DNA from 2 places in the Salinivibrio proteolyticus genome. Region 2 is predicted to be linked to the other one. Evidence: predicted binding sites of a transcription regulator. Region 2 holds the regulator's gene; the other holds the start of a gene.
The links. The regulator CRP, encoded in region 2, controls carbon source genes, mostly activating them, when cyclic AMP is high. The targets are predictions, from matches to a motif close to TGTGANNNNNNTCACA.
Positions count from the first base shown of each region.

Region 1 (5,867 bases), 1.4 Mb from region 2:
CTAACTGTGCAATGTCTTTCTCGGTGCCCACAGGATGTTTGATTTCGTTCGCGCGCGCCATCGCACTGGCCAGTACCGGTAATTTGCCGCGCATATTGATTTTAGGTGATACCGTGACCCAAGTCTGCGGACTGGCTTTAACCTCGTACGTGCCACTGGTTTCAATTTGGCACTGACACCCAACCGCTTCTAGCGCCTCGGTTAAGGGCACCAAGTCGTATAGGCAAGGCTCCCCCCCAGTAATCACAATGTGTTTAGCCTGATAGCGTTGGGTGATTTCTGTCGCAATATCTTTCGCACTCAGCCAGCACCAAGCAGGCGAGTCTTCTGACTTATCGATAATAAATATCTTGTCTTGCTGATCGTTATCATCGGTTTCCCATGTTTGCTTGGTATCGCACCAAGCGCAGCCGACAGGGCAACCTTGCAAGCGGACAAAGACGGAGGGCACGCCAGTAAATGTGCCTTCTCCCTGAATAGTTTCAAAAATTTCGTTTACTCGGTACATCATGCTTTCTGGCGGTTCGATTCGACGGCGCATTATGCCAATTTATCCTCCGCAGATCTTGCTTTTTCACGATTGATTGGATTTTTACCATAGTTACTAAATCGTATGGTTTCGTGAGGCTAAACGCGATTTTCACACCTTAAAGTGATAGATATCACGCGGCGACCTTATTGTGCTTCACAATTAGTTCGCAAAGTAAAAAAATTCAATTATACGCATCATCATGAATAGGATCGCCAGATCCCAGCAGTAATAGGACAGGGCATGATTATTGGGCAGCCGGGGCATATTGATCATATCAAGCGCAAAAATGCCGGCACAGTGTACAACTTGATCGACCGCTTTGGGCCTATCTCGCGCATCGAGCTCTCCAAACGCAGCCAGCTGGCACCTGCCAGCATTACTAAAATTGTCCGTGAGCTAATGGACGCACACCTTGTCAAAGAAACACAAATTCAAGAAACCAGTATGCGTGGTCGACCCGCCGTTGGGTTGATGCTGGACAATGACGGGTGGCAATTCTTATCGATGCGTTTAGGGCGCGGTTACCTCACGATGGCTTTGCACTCGTTAAGCAGTGACATTCTGGTACAAGAGCGCCATGAGTTGGCGGTGATGCCTCAAGAGGCCTTGCTAGCGACCGTTGTCGAGTACGTTAAAGCCTTCTTTTCGCGTCATCATGAAGTGGTGGATCGCGTGACAAGCATCGCGGTGTCGTTGCCGGGTTTAGTGAATAGTGCGCAAGGAACGGTCATTCAAATGCCGCACTTTGAGGTTAGCCATATGCCATTGGGACCCGTCCTGCATCGAGAAACAGGATTACCGGTTTTTGTGGGTAATGATACCCGCTCGTGGGCGCTGGCTGAAAAGTTATTTGGTAACGCGAAAGAATCAGATAGCGCGGTGCTGATTGCCGTTCACAATGGCGTTGGGGCTGGGATCATCCTAGAAGGAAAAGTACTCCAAGGGCGCGTGGGGAATGTTGGTGAGCTGGGTCATATTCAAGTGAAGCCATTTGGTAAGCGATGCTTTTGTGGCAACTATGGCTGCTTGGAAACCGTAGCAAGTTTAGCCGCGGTCATTGAGCAGGTGGAAACCTTGCTCGCAGAGGGGCACCCTAGTCAATTGCGCGGTAAAACCCTCACTATCGACGCGATTTGTGATGCCGCCGTCGCCGGTGATGCGTTGGCGCAACGCGTGATTACAGAGCTTGGCCATCACCTAGGGACAGCGATCGCCATCGTGGTGAATTTATTTAATCCGGAAAAAATATTATTCGGCGGCGAGTTTAACCGGGCGAAATCGGTGCTCTATCCAGCAATCATGGAATGCTTAAAGACGCAAACCATCCCCTTATACAGCCAAAACTTAGTGCTAGAAGAAAGTTATTTCTACACGCAAGCGACCATGCCGGGCGCCGCGATGGTGAAACAAGCCATGTACGACGGCAAACTACTCATGAAGGTACTGGAAGGCTAAAGCTAGAAACGAGGCTATAAACGAAAAAAGCAGGTGCCAAGCACCTGCTTTTTGTGTCAAGCCTGAATGGGAGCGCTATCCGCCTTGTGCCGATAAAACGCCCTTTATGGCTTATCCGTTTTTACGCTCTTCACCCATACAGGCTGCGGCGGTAAAGACTACGTCTGTTGAGCTATTAAGCCCCGTTTCTGCCGAATCTTGCAACACACCAATGGTAAAGCCAACACCGACCACTTCCATAGCAATTTCGTGCGGGATACCAAACAAGTTACACGCCAGTGGGATCAGCAAGAGCGAGCCGCCTGCAACGCCTGAGGCACCGCACGCAGACACCGCGGCAACAATGCTAAGCAGAATTGCAGTGGCAATATCCACTTCAATTCCCAAGGTATGTACCGCGGCGAGTGTAAGAACCGTGATGGTGATTGCCGCGCCACCCATGTTGATCGTTGCCCCGAGTGGAATCGAGACAGAGTAAGTATCTTCATCAAGCTTGAGCTTACGGCACAGCTGCATATTCACAGGGATGTTCGCGGCTGAGCTGCGGGTAAAGAAGGCGGTAAGGCCACTTTCACGCAGGCAGCGGAAAACCAATGGATACGGATTTTGGCGCGTTTTATAAAACACGATCAGTGGGTTAACGATCAACGCGATCGTTGCCATACTGCCAAGGAGCACGCCAAGCAAATGAATGTAGCCAAGCAGCGCATCAAAACCACTTTGTGCCAAGGTGTTGGCGACAAGGCCAAAAATACCGATGGGCGCAAAACGGATCACGAAGCGCACAATCATAGACACGCCTTCAGACACGTCAGAGAAGACGCGTTTGGTCTCGCTTGATGCATGGTGTAAGGCAATGCCCAAACCAATCGCCCACGCGAGAATACCGATATAGTTACCGGACATCAGAGCGTTGACTGGGTTATCGACAATATTAAAAAGCAAGGTGTTTAATACTTGGGTAATGCCTTCCGGTGGCGCGACAGCTGCATCGGTTGCGGCAAACTGTAAGGTCGTCGGAAACAAAAAGCTCATGGTAACCGCGGTCAAGGATGCCGCCAGCGTGCCGAGCAGGTAGAGGAAAACAATCGGGCGCATGTTGGCGCGCTGACCTTTCTTTTGGTTAGCGATAGAGGCAGCAACCAAAACGAAGACCAAAATGGGTGCAACTGCTTTCAGTGCGCTAACAAAAAGCTTACCAAGTAAACCTGCTGTGCTCGCCAACTCAGGCGACAGATAGGCGAGTACGCCCCCAGCAAGAATACCTATAACGATTTGAAGTACCAACGAGTGACCTCGGCTGATACTGGCGAGTTGTGTTTGACTCATGTGTGTCTCACTTCACTGTGTTTTTTATCAATGGCTGTTAATGAATCGTTAGAAGTGGGGAATTAAACCAGTTTGATTCACCCTATGTAAAGTGAAAATTGATACTTTGCACTAGTTAGGTGGGATTCTGTCAGTCAGTTGGCATTAAATGAAAGTTTCTTTAGTGTAATTATTCTGTTATCACGGCGCTAGATGTGAGGAAATCGTTTTAATGCGCCGAGCATTTGTACGCATTTATTGTCTTGAACAGCATAAAAAAAGGCGGCTTTCGCCGCCAAAGATAGGATAACAACTAGCACAAGGATTTTTAGTAAATCGCATGACCCACGGTATTAAGTAGCTTACTTACGCCCTTGGTGAAGTGCAGTGGCGCATTCGCGACCGTGTAACACAGACACCCGTCTTTGGTGGAGGGGGTGTGATGATGTCGACTATCCAACAAAATAAAGTCACCCGGCGAGTATTGCCCGCTTTCATCTTCAAAGGTGCCATCGAGTAACAGCGTCAGCTCATAGCCTTTGTGTGTATGGGCTGGAACCGAGCCGCCTTCGTCGATATGTAAGAAACTCGCACGTGTGGCGCCTTCTTCAAGATTCAGCCTAGCGCGTTGCACCTTGCCGAATGATAACCAATTCGAATCACTAAAACGCTGCAGTGCGCGTGGTAGTGTGTAGGTTTTGTCTCCAACCCGAATCTCGTTAGAGCGAGCGACTTGAATGCGTGATGCCTCGTCTTGTTCAGGGGCGTCAAAAATCGCACTCATCATGTCCGCTTCTAGATCATCGTCCCAAGGCAGAGTGCCTGCCGCGAACTCGTGATCGGTCTCAGCCTCTTCAAACGCGGCTAATGCTAGCGCTTCTTCTTTCGCACTCACATGCTCACGGCATTGTTGACATAATTCAACGTGTGCAGAGAGAGCAATCGCCATGGATGTCGGTAATTGGCCGGCTGCAAAGGCATCCAGCAGTTCGGAAGAAGGATGATATTTAATCATTGTTGACCTCCAGATGATTGCGCAGCTTCTCGAGCCCGAGTCGCAAACGCGACTTCACGGTCCCTAATGGAACATTAAGTTGGTCCGATAGCTCTTGGTGGGTGAGTTGCTTTAAGTACACACCACGCACCACCTGTTGTTGTACTTCAGGTAATTCATCAATGAAGGATAATAATTCCTGATCCATCATGTGCTGAGCACCTGAGTCGGTTTCATTGTCTTGTTGACCGGATTCCAGTATCGGCCAAATCTCGTCGCTAAAATTATCTTCGCGGTTCGATTGCACCTTACGAAGCATATCGAAGCTGATGTTACGCATGATGGTAAACACCCAGGTCGTTGCCGCCCCTTTCTCGGCGTTGTAAAGATGGGCTTTTCGCCACACCACCAACATGGTTTCTTGGACTAGCTCCATCGCCTGTCCGTCCGCGCGTAGATGTTTGGTTCCATAAGATCGGATCTTCGGGCCAAAAAAGCGAAACAAACGCTCAAAGGCGACACGGTCTCGCTGTTCCGCAACGCGTAATAATAGCTCCGCCAACTCTTCCTTCGTCACGTCAGTCATTGTGGTACGTGTATTCCGTCTCGAGGTTGAAGCTTCAGTATACATGGTTTGAGGCGCAGTCATAGTTGAGTCCTATCTGTCAGTGCCGTCCATCTGACACCCCAATACGCACCACAAATCATTTGGATCACTCGACGTGTTCTTCAAGCAGTTGGTGAATGAATTGCTTGGCCTCATCGGCAGAGTCTTGTGCGATAAACCATTGTCTTTGCGCACTCGTGAGGGGCAGAATCTCTAACCAACGCTGACACGCCCAGGTGACATCCTCGAAATGAGGCTGTTCATACTGCTCGGCGTGATCAGGATGGGCAGCAAATATGTGCTTGAGGCTGGTGGCAATGCGCGCTTGCACCTCATCGTCCGTATTATCGACATAATCATCGTGTGGCCAATCATGCAGGGTACGTATTTCACCCAACCACAATTTGTCGGGCGCTTGTTCGGTTGACATAATTTCCACCCGTTGTCGGCCCGCAATGGTTATGCCCAGCAATCCATCGGGAAGCGTCTCGAAATCAACGATATCGACCAAAGTACCGTATTTATAAAGCCGCTGACCTTGCATCATTGCAAGGACAAACCCTTCTCCGTTGGCGGTACATTCGCGTACCAACCGTAAATAGCGGGGTTCAAAAATACGTAGTTTTGCTCTGCCACCCGGTAACAAAAAGAGGGGCAAAGGAAACAGCTTGGTCATATCCGCGCCTCCTGATAATCGATTGAACATGCTGACTAATACGCGCCCTTAGCGACAAGCGATCAAGCGTCCAGAGAATCGCAGAAACAATGATTGACATATTCTTCTCATTTGGCAGTATAGATGTCTAAGTGGCTTTTCGGAAAGGATTACCGATTGATGAAATCTCTACGTGCTTCTTTTATTCTCATACTCGGACTCACGCTCACGCTGGTTGGCTGTTCAGAATCACAAGATAAGGTGATCAAAATTGGCGCCACAGTGGGGCCGCATGCACAGGTGGCTGAAGCGGTTG
Region 1 is NZ_CP114584.1:1,700,124-1,705,990, reverse strand. It holds gene queE (7-carboxy-7-deazaguanine synthase QueE) at 1-508, opposite strand, end outside; gene mlc (sugar metabolism global transcriptional regulator Mlc) at 773-1,987, shown strand; gene sstT (serine/threonine transporter SstT) at 2,099-3,316, opposite strand; gene N7E60_RS08065 (ChrR family anti-sigma-E factor) at 3,624-4,310, opposite strand; gene N7E60_RS08060 (sigma-70 family RNA polymerase sigma factor) at 4,303-4,938, opposite strand; gene N7E60_RS08055 (LON peptidase substrate-binding domain-containing protein) at 5,003-5,572, opposite strand; gene N7E60_RS08050 (MetQ/NlpA family ABC transporter substrate-binding protein) at 5,732-5,867, shown strand, end outside.
Region 1: the regulator CRP is predicted to act here: its motif matches at 652-667, upstream of mlc (sugar metabolism global transcriptional regulator Mlc).

Region 2 (5,867 bases):
AAACCGCGTCCCGCGCACTTATCACTCAGGCGAGACACAGGATGCGCGCTATTTTTTGACCACATTACGCATGCGTTATCCTCAGCATCCCATTCATGCCGTGGGCGTATCGCTAGGCGGCAACATGCTGGTGCGCTATTTGGCAGAGTATGCGGATGATCCGATTGTCTCCAGCGGCTGCGCAGTGTCACCCCCCTTAGACCTTGCCGCCTGCTCGTTACGCATTCAGCAAGGATTCTCACGTGTCTACCAAGCGTACCTGCTTCGCTCAATGCGACAAACCCTGTCAGATAAGCTTACGCGACACGCCCAAGTGGGTCGTTGGCAAGCTGGCGAGCAGCCCCGTATTTCGACCTTATTCGAGTTTGATCAAACCGTCACCGCACCACTGCATGGGTTTGAGGACGCACATCATTACTACCAGCAATGCAGTGGCTTATCCGTATTGCCTGCGATCCGCGCCCCTTTGACCATCATTCATGCCAAAGACGATCCTTTTATGACTGATGCGGTGATCCCAACCACGCCATTACCGGCCAATATACGCTATCAACTCACTGACCATGGCGGACATGTTGGGTTTGTCACTGGCCATTGGCGTGCACCGCGTTTATGGTTGGAAGAGGCAGTGCCCGCGTGGATAGCTGAGCAACTCGACACCTGATGCCCCAATCGTCACGATAAATTGTGACTAAATCGACATAGACACACTGCACCTACACGCATAATTCGGTAAAATGGGAGCTAATTCACAACCTAAGCATGGAGATGGCGTCCGTGCCATCCCGATGTCAGCAAAAGGTGATGTAGTATGATGGTTCCATGGCAATCTGTGCCAGCCGAGACCTTGACCAATTTAATTGAACACTTTGTGTTGCGGGAAGGGACAGATTACGGTGAGCAGGAAGTCAGCTTTGCTGAGAAAGTTGAACAAGTGCGTGAACAATTAAAATCCGGCGACGCCGTGATTGTATACTCTGAGCTGCATGAGACAGTGGATATTCGTCGTCAGCGCGATCTCAGACCGTAACACCGCCTCCCCTTGTGGGCTGCGGTGTAAATTCAGACTGATCAATGACAGGGCTCGTCATGTCGGCTAAACACCCAATCATCGCTGTGACCGGTTCATCCGGCGCAGGCACAACCACGACCTCCGAAGCGTTTCGTAAGATGTTCAATATGATGAACATCAAAGCCTCTTGGTTAGAGGGCGATAGCTTTCACCGCTTCACGCGGCCAGAAATGGATGTTGAGATCCGTAAAGCCCGTGAACAAGGTCGTCATATTAGCTACTTTGGTCCCACGGCCAACGATTTCCCACGCCTTGAGCAATTTTTTAAAGAATATGGCGAACAAGGCACAGGTAAATACCGTCGTTATCTACACACCTTTGATGAAGCCGTGCCTTATAACCAAATGCCGGGCACTTTCACCCCCTGGCAAGATCTGCCTGAAAATACCGACGTATTATTTTATGAAGGCTTGCATGGCGGGGTGGTGGATGGTGACGTCAATGTCGCCCAACATGTTGATTTACTGATCGGCATGGTGCCTATCGTTAACTTGGAGTGGATTCAAAAGTTTGTCCGCGATACGCGCGACCGAGGCCATTCCCGCGAGGCTGTCACGGACTCGATCGTGCGCTCCATGGATGATTATTTACACTACATTACGCCGCAGTTTTCTCGCACACATATTAACTTCCAACGTGTCCCGACCGTAGACACATCCAACCCGCTGAATGCAAAAGGGATCCCTTCACTCGACGAAAGCTTTGTTGTGATCCGCTTTCGTGGCATGAAGAACGTCGATTTTCCTTATTTACTGCAAATGATCAGTGGCGCCTTTATGTCTCGGCACAACACGCTGGTCGTGCCCGGCGGTAAAATGGGATTTGCGATGGAGCTGATTATTCGCCCCTTGATCCAACAGTTGATTGAGAAAGGCAAGATAGGTTAACCGCCGTAGCGCACTTAACGTGTATTACTTCTCAGGTCGTGATCTTAGCCACATTTTTGCCGATTTTTTAGGCGGTTGGCTTAGATCAAAATCAAGAAATCCAGATAGAAAAAAGATACACTCTTGTTAACATACAGTGAGCTTGTAGCCTGCGCCAAGACCTCGTATTCTGTGCATTGGACTGATGGGTTTCCATTCAGACAAAGACAGGACGTCGTTGCCGGGCAACACATGCAGAGGAAATAAGTTATATGGTTCCAGGAAAACCTCAAACAGACCCTACACTCGAGTGGTTCCTTTCACATTGTCATATTCACAAGTACCCGTCCAAAAGTACTCTGATCCATGCAGGGGAAAAGGCGGAGACCTTGTACTACATCGTGAAAGGTTCTGTGGCCGTACTAATCAAAGATGAAGAAGGCAAGGAGATGATCCTGTCTTACCTTAACCAAGGTGACTTCATCGGCGAACTTGGTCTGTTCGAAGAGGACCAAGAGCGCACCGCATGGGTACGTGCGAAATCACCTTGCGAAGTGGCAGAAATTTCATTCAAGAAATTCCGCCAGCTGATCCAAGTTAACCCAGACATTTTGATGCGTCTATCCTCTCAGATGGCGCGTCGCCTGCAAGTGACCAGCCAGAAAGTGGGAGACCTTGCCTTCCTGGACGTGACCGGCCGCATTGCGCAAACCCTACTGAACTTGGCGAAGCAACCTGACGCCATGACTCACCCTGACGGCATGCAAATCAAGATCACGCGTCAAGAGATTGGTCAGATTGTTGGCTGTTCGCGTGAGACGGTTGGGCGTATCCTTAAAATGCTGGAAGAGCAGAACCTTATCTCAGCTCACGGTAAAACCATTGTGGTTTACGGCACACGCTAATCCTCGCGTGTTGCGACAAAACCGGCGCTTTTGCGTCGGTTTTTTTATTTTTATTGACTGGAAACTCATTACCTAAGTTCTACACTTCAGAAACGACCCATCTAACAACTGATTAACAGGATGTCGTTTATGAGAAGCTTACGTCAAACCCTTGCTGCATTGCTACTCGCGGCGGTTTCTTCAACTGCTGCGGCGAATATCACCATTGTCCATCCAGAACCACGGGCTGGCTCTGCCCTCGATTTATACGCTATCGACTTGATTGAGTTTTTAGCGGAAAAATCGGGTGAGTCTGTCACTTTACAGGCCTTTCAAGGCCAAATTGGCTCTCAGTCTCGTAAAGTGGAAATGCTAAAACAAGGACGACTGACGGTAGATTGGCTCGGGGCCGACCGTACCCTTGAGTCAGAGTTACTTCCCATCCGTTATCCAGTCTTTCGGGGTCTATTAGGCCATCGCTTGTTCATTACCAATCAAGCCACCGAACCCAAGCTTGCACAAATCAGTGACCAAGCAGGGCTCAATAGTCTGACCATGATCCAAGGGCAAGGCTGGGCGGATGTGAAGGTCTTGCAGTCGGCGGGATTTCGGGTTCGAGAAATCTCAAGCTTTGAGAATATCTTTAAAGGCGTCGATACCGGACGGGCCGACCTCTTCCCGCGTGCGCTTATCGAACCTTTTAGCGAGCTGGCAGAGCGACCTCAATATACAAATCTGTTGGTTGATCCGCACTTAATGCTGATCTATCGCTTCCCAATGTTCTTGTTTGTATCGCCCCAAAACCCAGAGGTAGCGACCATGCTCAACGATGCCTTTGCGGCCGCCTATCAAGACGGATCCTTCATCGAATTTTTTGAGAATGCCCCTCTGGTAAAAGAGACCTTTGAGAAAGCCAATATTGGTGAGCGCACCTTTATTCGGGTCGACAACCCACATCTGAGTAATGAGACTCAGGCAATTGACGATACATTCTGGCTCGATATTGAAAGTCGCTAAACACCGCCAACTAAAAAAGGAGAGCATCGCTCTCCTTTTCGTCTCTCGCCACTATTGATGCGTACTTTCAAAGATTTTATCAGCCGAGGCGGCGACAAAACCTTGATAAAGTTCACCGTCCGGAAGCGGATACCGTTTCGCAAACTCGTAGAAACCACCCGGAATATCATGGCGTGCATCGCTAAATTGCACCGGCACGCGATCAGCCATCGTCGAGGATTGCTCCAAAAAGACTGACGCATCCCCTTTGACCTCCCCGCCAGATTCGTTAATGGTAAACCCATTTTGGCGCAAGGTATCGTTGACCGCTTGACAGCTATCATGGTTATTCAGCTGATTCACGCTGACGGTAAAGTGGTTCGCCCCATAGCCATGCGCTGCCACCCAAGCTGCATATTCACTTTCATCCGCTAACGTCTTGTAGGTTTGCCAATCCAACTCCCACAAACGTCCTTGATGAAGAAAATCGCTCCCTTTCAGCGCATCATCATCCACATTCGCCACTAAGTCGCGCACGATAGATTGCAATGTTGTCGAGCATTGGCCCACCATCAATTCACTAATAAACACTTTCGGCATCAAGGGATCGGGATGCTCGTAGTGACGTGCGTTGAGCTTCTTCGCTTCAAAGGTATACTCACCTTTCGGCTCATAGCCCAACGCAATAAAAGGACGGGCAAGCTTGTCCAGCCCCACATTAGGCAGTGCAAAGGTGCGCAGTGCAATATGATCATTGATCAGGGGTTGGCCTTCTTCGAGCAACCCATGCACTTTCTGCGCAGAAGGGCAAAGACGCTGGGTGTAGTCTTGCCACAATCTGTCAAATAACGCTTGGCAACTATCCATGTTGTTCTCCTTAATCAAGAGGCGTGATCCCCGGCGCAAAGCTCTCGGGCAAGGTGACCTGCTCGCCTTCCATCGATGCCATGGGGTAGGCACAATAATCGGCGGCATAATAAGCACTTGGACGCAGGTTACCCGACGCGCCCGGACCACCAAATGGTGCATCCCCACTAGCACCGGTCAATTGACGGTTACGGTTTACAATACCGGCGCGAATATGGTCAAGGAAGTATTGCCATTCACCATCGTCGTCACTGATAAGGCCTGCCGATAAGCCATAGCGGGTATCATTCGCTTTCGTCAATGCATCAGCCATATCGGTGTAACGCTGCACCTGCAATAAAGGACCGAAGTATTCTTCATCGGGTAACTCGGCGATCCCGCTAACATCAATGATCCCCGGCGAGATCACGGCATCATGGCGATGTTCACACGCCACGACTGGCTTGCCACCGAGATCGATCAGTTTTTGCTGAGTGGCTAAGATCCCTTCAGCCGCCGCCACAGAGATCTGTGCGCCCATAAAGGGCGCCGGATCATCGAACTGGCCGCCTACACGGATCGTTTTAGTCCACGCCGCTAAGCGCGCCAAGATCTTGTCACCCACCTCCCCTTCAGGAAGAAGTAGACGACGTGCACAGGTACAACGCTGACCGGCACTGAGGTAAGCCGATTGAATAATGGTATAAACCGTGGCATCCACACCACTGTGTTTATCACTGATAACCAGTGGGTTATTGCCCCCCATTTCCAATGCCAGCATTTTGTCCGGTTGGCCGGCAAACTGGCGATGGAGGATGTGTCCGGTGTTGGCGCTCCCGGTAAATAGAAGGCCATCAATACCTCGAGCTTGTGCTAGCGCTTCGCCGGTATCACGGCCCCCTTGCACCAAGTTAATCAGCCCAGCAGGTAGACCGGCTTCTAACCAGTAGCCAAGGGTTTGTTCAGCCACTTTAGGCGTCAGTTCAGACGGCTTGAAAACCACACTGTTTCCGGCCAATAGTGCCGGGACAATATGGCCATTAGGCAAGTGACCGGGGAAATTATACGGCCCAAACACTGCCATCACACCAAGGGGGCGATGACGCAGTACAGCTTGCGTGCCATTGACGTCTTTTTCCCGCGATCCTGTACGTTCATGGTAAGCGCGCAGCGAAATGGCAATTTTACCCACCATGGCGCCCA
Region 2 is NZ_CP114584.1:272,294-278,160, reverse strand. It holds gene N7E60_RS01330 (hydrolase) at 1-664, shown strand, start outside; gene N7E60_RS01325 (YheU family protein) at 812-1,030, shown strand; gene N7E60_RS01320 (phosphoribulokinase) at 1,090-1,959, shown strand; gene crp (cAMP-activated global transcriptional regulator CRP) at 2,211-2,843, shown strand; gene N7E60_RS01310 (type 2 periplasmic-binding domain-containing protein) at 2,973-3,839, shown strand; gene N7E60_RS01305 (DUF1338 domain-containing protein) at 3,891-4,685, opposite strand; gene astD (succinylglutamate-semialdehyde dehydrogenase) at 4,696-5,867, opposite strand, start outside.